DNA from 2 places in the Streptococcus lutetiensis genome. Region 1 is predicted to be linked to the other one. Evidence: riboswitches for the same ligand, from Rfam matches in the RefSeq annotation. Region 1 holds a riboswitch; the other holds the start of a gene.
What was found. Region 1 has a riboswitch for FMN ahead of DQN23_RS07020 (ECF transporter S component). Riboswitches for the same ligand answer to the same signal wherever they lie in the genome.
Positions count from the first base shown of each region.

Region 2: another riboswitch for FMN. It lies ahead of ribD (bifunctional diaminohydroxyphosphoribosylaminopyrimidine deaminase/5-amino-6-(5-phosphoribosylamino)uracil reductase RibD); the one in region 1 lies ahead of DQN23_RS07020 (ECF transporter S component).

Region 1 covers NZ_LS483403.1:1,393,828-1,398,268, reverse strand. Annotated here, with positions in the region: gene DQN23_RS07030 (APC family permease) at 1-1,813, shown strand, start outside; gene DQN23_RS07025 (tRNA (cytidine(34)-2'-O)-methyltransferase) at 2,084-2,629, shown strand; FMN riboswitch at 2,759-2,915, shown strand; gene DQN23_RS07020 (ECF transporter S component) at 2,994-3,560, shown strand; gene DQN23_RS07015 (phosphatase PAP2 family protein) at 3,736-4,392, shown strand.
Region 2 covers NZ_LS483403.1:558,400-562,840, reverse strand. Annotated here, with positions in the region: gene ribA (GTP cyclohydrolase II) at 1-603, opposite strand, end outside; gene DQN23_RS03025 (riboflavin synthase) at 604-1,206, opposite strand; gene ribD (bifunctional diaminohydroxyphosphoribosylaminopyrimidine deaminase/5-amino-6-(5-phosphoribosylamino)uracil reductase RibD) at 1,206-2,261, opposite strand; FMN riboswitch at 2,476-2,693, opposite strand; gene DQN23_RS03015 (NAD(P)H-dependent oxidoreductase) at 2,753-3,328, opposite strand; gene DQN23_RS03010 (acetylornithine transaminase) at 3,405-4,441, opposite strand, start outside.

The DNA of each region.
Region 1 (4,441 bases):
TCGCCTGGAATCAGCTGGCGAGACTGATGAGGATCATCTGCTATCCAAATCACAAGCTTTGGCCATGTTGTCTAGCGATGCCCTTTCATCTATTGCTTATGGTCCAGAACAAGTTATCTTAGTTTTGACAACTATTTCTGCGGCGGCAATTTGGTGGTCTTTACCAATTGGACTTTTGGTTTTGGTATTGTTAGCAAGCCTAACGATTTCTTACCAACAAGTTATCCATGCTTACCCTAAGGGTGGCGGTGCCTACATGGTATCTACGGAAAATTTATCACCAAGTATGGGATTAATTGCGGGTGGTAGTTTGTTGGTTGACTATATGTTGACAGTAGCTGTTTCGGTGTCATCTGGTGCCGATGCTATTACATCAGCTTTTCCAGCCATTAAGGAATTTAATTTAGAAATTTCGATTGTTCTGGTTTTGGCTTTAATGTTTATGAATTTACGTGGTTTGCGCGAATCGGCAAAATCTTTGATGATTCCAGTTTATTTGTTCATTGTAAGTATTTTATTCTTGATTGCATATGGTGCTTTTCAAATTCTGACTGGGCATTTGGCTTATACGGCAACAGCACACATTGGTAAAGTGGTTCCAGGAGTGTCTATTATTCTTTTGCTGAGAGCTTTTACCAGCGGTTCAGCTTCATTGACTGGTGTTGAAGCTATTTCAAATGCGGTGCCATTTTTCAAGAAACCAAAAGAAAAAAATGCAGCTGGCACCCTTGCCATCATGTCACTAATTCTTGGAATTATGTTTGCAGGAATTACATTCCTAAATTATTGGTTGGGAATTACACCATCAGCTCATGTAACCATTTTGGCTCAAATTGCGCAACGTATCTTTGGTGATTCAACAATCGGAAATGCTTTGTTCTACATTTTCCAATTATCAACAGCCTTAATCTTGGCGGTTGCTGCAAATACTGGCTTTTCCGCCTTTCCAATGTTATCTTTCAACATGGCTAAGAACAAATACATGCCTCACCTCTTTATGGAAAAAGGGGCACGTCTTGGCTATTCAAATGGTATCATTACCCTAGCAGTTGGGGCAATTGCGCTTCTTTGTATCTTTAACGGTTCAACTGAGCGTCTTATTCCGCTTTATACCATTGGGGTATTTGTCCCATTTGCCCTTTCACAAACGGGGATGATCATTCACTGGAAACGCAAATTTGGTCAAGGCTATTTGAAACATTCTGTGGCTAATATCTTGGGAGCAATTATTTGTTACCTCATCATTTTGATTTTATTGATTTTTAGAATTGGTGAAATCTGGCCATTCTTCCCAATCATCTTTGTCTTGATGTTCTTGTTCCATTCTATTAAGAATCACTACAAGAATGTTGCTATGCAACTTCGTTTGACAGATGATGTTAAGAATATCCATTATGATGGTAATACGGTTTTGATTTTGGTCGGCAATATGACACAAGCAAGTATTCGTGCTATCAACTATGCTAAAAGCATTGGACAAACGGTTGTTGCCATGCACGTATCAACCTTGGAAACACGTGAAAAAGACTTAGAAGTTGAAGAAGAATTCAAACACTATTTCCCAGATGTTACCTTTGTCAATATTGAATCAAACTACCGTGATATTGTGAAACCAACTATGATGTTTGTTCAAAAAATGAATCATGAAGCTAAGAAAAATAATCACACTATGACGGTTATTATTCCAAAATTCATTCCAAAACACAGTTGGCAAAACATACTTCACAACCAAATGAGCCTACGTATCCGTGCGCGTTTACGTTGGTATGAAGACATTATCATTGCAACTTATTCATATCATTTGAAGAAATAATAAATGTTTAAGAAGCCTTTCATATCAAGGCTTCTTTTAATTTTGTAAAAGAAAAGGCTTACATCGAAAAAGCCGTAAAAACATGACATTTTCGCGTCAAATACGTTGACTTTGCATGTTAAAGTGTTATAATAATTTATAAGAATTCGTTAGTTTAAATCAAACCTGTTATGATTTAAGTTAATAAATCGCCGCCAACCATGCTGTTTGCTGAGCTTGACTCCGGGCAGTGTGGTTTATTTTTATGTCAAAAAACGGAGAGGAATAGTTATGAATATCGAAGAACTTGATTACCAAGAAAAAGCTACTAAGGCTGTCAATCATGTCGTTCTTTTTCAACCACAAATTCCACAAAATACAGGAAATATTGCTAGAACTTGTGCTGCAACCAATACACCACTACATATCATTCGTCCAATGGGATTCCCAATTGATGACCGTAAAATGAAACGCGCAGGGCTTGATTATTGGGACAAACTTGATGTGACATTCTATGATAGCATTGAAAAATTTATGGAAAAATGTGATGGGAAAGTTCACTTGATTAGTAAATTTGCTGAAAAAGTTTATTCTGACGAAAACTACAATGATGGCAACCATCATTATTTCCTTTTCGGTCGAGAAGATAAAGGTCTTCCTGAAGACTTCATGCGAGCAAATCCTGAAAAAGCGCTTCGTATTCCGATGAATGATGAACACGTGCGCAGCTTGAATTTGTCAAACACCGTCTGTATGATTGTTTATGAAGCACTTCGCCAACAAGTATTTCCAAATTTGGAACTCAGCCACACTTACGAGCATGATAAACTAAAATAAAAGAAAAGAAAAGCAGTCCTTTAGGACTGCTTTTGACGTATAAAAGTCCAAAAAGTGAGGAAAATCAGCATAAAATTAAGATTTTTCAGTCAAAAATATTGCAGAGCTTGATTTTTTTTGATATTCTAAGGGTGTCTTCAGGGCAGGGTGCAATTCCCGACCGGCGGTGTTGCCTTTCGTTGTTTGCTAAGAGAACGAGAGCAATATAAAAGTCCGCGAGCTGCTTGGCAGTTGATCTGGTGAGATTCCAGAACCGACAGTAAAGTCTGGATGGGAGAAGACCAAGAGTTTGCCTAGGATTTTTGACTACAGCAATATACTCGAACGCCTTCTTTCAATTTGAGAAAATTGGAGGAACTTTTTTATGCTTGAAACTATGACTAACACACGTAAATTGGCGCATATTGCCATTTTATCGACGCTTTCGTTCTTGTTGATGTATTTGCAATTTCCGCTGATTCCATCAGCCAGCTTCTTGCAATTTGATTTTTCAATCTTACCAGTCTTAGTTGGTCTTATGATGATTGACTTGCAAAGTGCGCTTGGAATTTTGATTTTGCGAACACTTCTAAAACTCATGTTAAATAATGGTGGTGTTACCACCTTGATTGGCATGCCAATGAATGTGGTCGCTTTAGGAGTTTTCTTGTTAGCTATGGCTTTCATTTGGAATCGAAAACCAAGTTTGAAAACTTTTGTTTTGGCTTCAGTTGTGGGAACGATTGGTTTGACCGTGGCTATGTTGATATTAAACTATATCTATGCGGTACCACTTTATGCCCAATTTGCAAACTTTGATATTTCAGCTATTCTAGGTTTAGGAAATTACCTTTTTGCAATGGTTGTTCCATTTAACTTGATTGAAGGAGTGATTTTCTCTATTTCCTTCTTCATCCTATGGACATGCCTAAAACCGATTTTAATGAAATAAATACATGATAAGTCTGGGACAGAGTCCTAGACTTTTTGGTTAATCTGCTATTGAACTTAACCTTTGTTTAAACTGCTACAGTTTTGCTACAGAATTTAGAGGCTCTGGCTAGGCTAAAAAAATGAACTGCGTTATAATAATACTGTTACACTAAATTCTTGTGAAAGGTATTAACATGAAACATAAACAAACCTATTTTACACTTGGCTCAACCTTTCTCGTGATTTTTATGATGTTGGGCTATGTTGTAAAATTTTATCCTGAAGCTGTAACAGGACTTGATTCAAGTATTCAATTAAGCGTTCGTGGAGATTTACCAGCTCATCTGACCGTTTTCTTTAAAGTTATCACAAATTTTGGTCATGAAGCGCTTGCCTTTGTCTATACATTTGCCATTGCAGCCTTTTTCTATTTCCGAAAAAATTGGAAGACGGAAGGACTTCTCTTAGCTGGCAATTTAGTTTTAATGGGGGCTTTTTCGACAGTCTTTAAGTACCTTTATAATCGTCCAAGACCAAGTTTGGAATTCTTAGTTAAACGACCAATGGGGCCATCGTTCCCAAGTTGGCATGCGGCATCCAGTATGATTGTGGCTATTAGTTTGATGATTATTATCGAGCAACATTTGACAAAAACAGTAGCTAAGCGACTTTTGCAAGTTTTGGTGCTAGTACTTGCTCTTTTAACAGCTGTCTCTCGTATCTACTTAGGTGTCCATTACCCAACAGATATCTTAGGTGGTTGGTTGCTAGCTCTTGCCATTTCTCTAGCTGTATACCCAATTTATGACAAGAAGCGTTTTGAATGGCGTTTCCAAGGAAAACAAGATTAAGTATGAAGGAGACGACCGACGGGTCGTCTTTTTAAGATGACTTGAGTTT
Region 2 (4,441 bases), 840 kb from region 1:
ATCTTGAAAGCTCACATAACGCGCAATATCACCCACTTCAATCATGGTCAAATTCCACTTGCTAGCAAAATCATGTAAATCAACTTTACGAGCCATCGTGCCATCATCTTTTAAAATCTCACAAATGTAAGTCGCTTCTCTCACACCAGCTAAACGTGCCAAATCAAGACTTGCTTCCGTGTGCCCACGGCGTTCTAATACACCACCAAAGCGTCCTACTAGCGGAAACATGTGACCAGGTTTGTGAAAATCACTAGCTTTACTTGTTGACGACGCCAATCCTTGAATAGTCTTAGCGCGGTCAAAAGCTGAAATTCCTGTTGACGTTTCTTTGTGGTCTACGCTAATGGTAAAAGCTGTGCCATGTGCATCCGTATTTTCTTCTGACATTGGAACAAGCTCCAAACGATTAGCAATCTCCTCAGACACTGGCGCACAAATCAAACCACGCGCGTGCTTGGTCATAAAATTCACATTTTCTGGGCTTGCCAATTCTGCCAGACCAACCAAGTCCCCTTCAGCTTCACGGTCATCATCGTCGACGACTACGATTAATTTTCCTGCTTTCAAATCAGAAATTGCTTTTTCAACATCCTTAAACATCTAGTCTCCTTTCATCATTCTTAGCTGTTTTTGCATGTATTTTGCTAAAATATCCGTCTCAATATTGACTTTGTCACCTGTTTTGAGCCTTGCCAGGTTAGTCTCTTTTGCCGTATGTGGAATCAACGACACGCTAAATTGCCCCTTCTCAGCGGATACCACCGTCAGACTAACACCGTTGACCGCGATTGAGCCTTGCCCAACAATCTGCCCTTCAAGTCCTTTTGGAAAAGCAAAGCTAAGTACAAGTGCAGTTTCATCACTTTCTTTTGTAACAAGCCTTGCCACACTATCCACGTGCCCTGTCACAAGGTGCCCTTCAAAGCGAGCATTGGCTGACATAGCTAACTCAAGATTTACCAAATCACCGACGCGACTCTCTGAAAAAATCGTTCTCCTAAAGGTTTCTGGCATGACATCCACTGTAAATGCATCCCCTGCTTTAGCCACGCAAGTCAAGCAGACACCATTGATTGCCATACTATCGCCAATTTTATAATCAGCTAACAACTTTCGTGAAGCCTTGCAAGTTAATTTGATATTTTGCTGGTGTTTGACAATCCGGCTAATACGACCTTGTTCTTGAATTAATCCGGTAAACATCACAACCTCCTTCTAGCCGAAAGCCTAATATTATTTCCGATTTTTTGACAGGTAAAATCGTCTAATTCTAAGGCTTGACTAACCAGACGAAAACTCGACATGGCTGCTTTGCCATTACCACCAATAAGCTTAGGAGTCACATAAGAAATGATTTCATCCCAAAGCCCACTTTCCAGAAAAGCATCATGAACACCAGCTCCGCCCTCAACATAAACTGACTGAAGCTTCTTCTCATAAAGCACCTGCAAAATATTTTCAATTGAAAACTCTGGCAAATCAATTACTGTGACATGCTTTGGTAAATCCGAAACCTTCCGACTACTAAAAATATAAACTGGAGCCGAATTATCTTCAAAAATCTGTAAATCTAACTGGTCAAAAACACGCCCCTTTTCATCCAAAATCACACGCACTGGCGGACAAAAGCTTGTCCCACTCCCCAGCAAACGTGGATTGTCAATCAAGACCGTATCAGCACCAACCAATATCGCATGAAAATCATCACGTTCATCGTGAACAAAACGATTTGTCTCGTCATCAGTCAAAGCCGTTCGTTTGCCAAGCACAGCAATCTTTCCATCCAGACTAACTGCTTGTTTCAAAACAACATAAGGACGCTTGCGCTCATAGTAAACATTGTAATGCTTGTTGAGTGCGCGTGCCTCTTCTTCCAAAATATGAGTGACTACTTCTATTCCTTGCTCTTTTAAGAAAGCCACACCTTTTCCTGCTACTAAAGGATTGGGGTCAAGCTGGCCAACAACTACCTTTTTGATACCTGCCTCAACAATCGCTTGGGTACAGGGTGGCTGTTTTCCCCTATGATGACAAGGTTCCAAGGTCACATAAAGAGCTGAATTAAATAGTTCTTCCGGAGTTTGACAATATAAAATCGCGTTCTTTTCAGCATGCTCATGACCATACTGCAGGTGTGCACCACGAGCAACCACATGATTATCTTTGACAATCACCGCACCAACTAAAGGATTGGTGTAAGTTTGCCTAAAGCCACGCTTAGCTTCTTCTATCGCTTGCAACATATAGTTTTTATCCATATCTTCCTCCTTTCACATAAAAAAATCCCGACAAAAATTATCCGACTAGCTTGCACTAATCAGTCATTTTCATCGGGTATCACTGTAGTTGTCTGAATTTTCTGACACATAAAATATACCAAAAACAAAAATCCTCGTAGCATTACACTACGAGGCGATTAAAGACAACTAAAAAAGTAATTCAAAAAGCGAGAGTATGCTTTTTGACACTCTATCAATTCTTCTCCCATCCAGACTATACTGTCGGCTCTGGAATCACACCAGATCAGCTTGCGCTCACGGACTTAGCTCTCTCATTTTTCAAATAAAGTTGATTAGTAATTGCTTCTCCTCACAGACATAGCGAAACATCAGCGAGAAATAAAAGCAAGTAACAATCAACGAGACAACAACACCGTCGGTCGGGAATTTCACCCTGCCCCGAAGAAAACTATTCAATTCTTCTTAAGATTATCACGAATCTAAAAAGCTGTCAATTTTTTTATTATTTCCTACAAACTTTCAATCATTTCGACCAATTTCTTGGCATGGACTTGTGATTTTGCAATCATTTCTTGGGCTTTTTCAGCGTCGTTTCGAAGTGAATAAGAAACGCCGTGTGTCACAACATGGCCTGCAAAATTCAGTTGAGTCAATTTTGCTGTCAAACGAATCGGTGCCAAAAGCTCGTCAATCGTTGTGCCTGTTTCTGCGCTATAAGCTGCTTCTCCTGCGCCAGTCGTCAAAGAAGCAATCAAAACTTTATCTTTCAAGGCATTGCCATTTGAACCGTGTGAAAAACCATGCACAAAAACTTTTTCAATCCATTTATTCATCAAAGATGGTGTCATGTACCAGTAAAGTGGATACTGAAAAACAATAACATCAGCTCGATGTAATTTTTCCTGCTCAGCTGTCACATTAATCTGATAATCAGGATACAAATTACTCAAAATATCCAATTCAACTTCTGGATAAAGCTTTTTAATTTCTTTTAAAATCATTTTATTTGCAAGTGAATCATTTTTCAAATCAGGATGCCCTGAAACAACAAGAACTTTTTTAGCCAATTTTGTCACTCCTCCCATTTTTAGAAAATTCTATACAATTAAAAGCAATTTGTCAACTTGAAAAAGAACCTCTCACTAGAGAAGTCCTTTTATCTTAGGCAAAAACGTCTTTCAAAATAGCAACACCTTGATCAATTTGCTCTTTTGTCAAAGTCAATGGTGGCAAGAGACGAATAACATTTGTTCCTGCAGTTAAGACAACAAGACCTTTGTCCCGTGCCTTTTCAACCAAGTCAACAAGATTTTCAGTTGTTTCAATACCAATCATGTAACCAAGCCCACGAACCTCAGTTACTTTTGAATTACCAGCTAGAGCTTTCTTCAACTCAGCTTGCAAATAATTACCATTTTCAAGTGCTTGTGGCAAGAATCCATCAGCCAGCATAATATCTAGTACGCTTGAGGCTGCTGACATGACAAGTTTATTGCCACCAAAGGTTGACCCATGACTGCCGTAAGAAAAAGCTGAACCAAGTTTTTCTTTTGCAATCATTGCACCAACTGGCACGCCATTTCCAAGACCTTTTGCCAAAGTAAAAATGTCTGGCTCAATGCCATAATGTTCAAATGAAAAGAGTTTCCCAGTACGTCCCATACCTGTTTGGACTTCATCAACAATAAGCAAAATCCCTGTATTTTGACAAAATTCGCTCAAGGCTGTTACAAAAGTTTTATCTGCTGGACGAACTCCTGACTCCCCTTGAACCAATTCTAGCATGACCGCCGCAGTATCCTCAGTCACCAAGGCTTTGACACTATCCAAATCATTATATGTCGCATAGCTAAAATGTGGGACAACATCACCAAAACCAGCTTTAATTTTGTCCTGACCAGTCGCAGACATTGACCCAAAGGTACGACCGTGAAAAGAATTCACAAAAGTGATAATTTCTTGCTTGCCAGTCGCCTTACGAGCAATTTTAATCGCTGCTTCATTAGCTTCCGCACCGCTATTTGCAAAGAAAGCAAGATAATCTTTATCCCCGATTAATTTACCTGCTACTTCTTCTTGTAAGGAATTGTGGTACAAATTTGGCATGTGCCAAATCTCCTCAGCCTGCTTAAGCAAAGCTGCTTTGACTTGTGGGTGAAAACCAAGATTAGTCACACCAATACCAGATGAAAAATCAA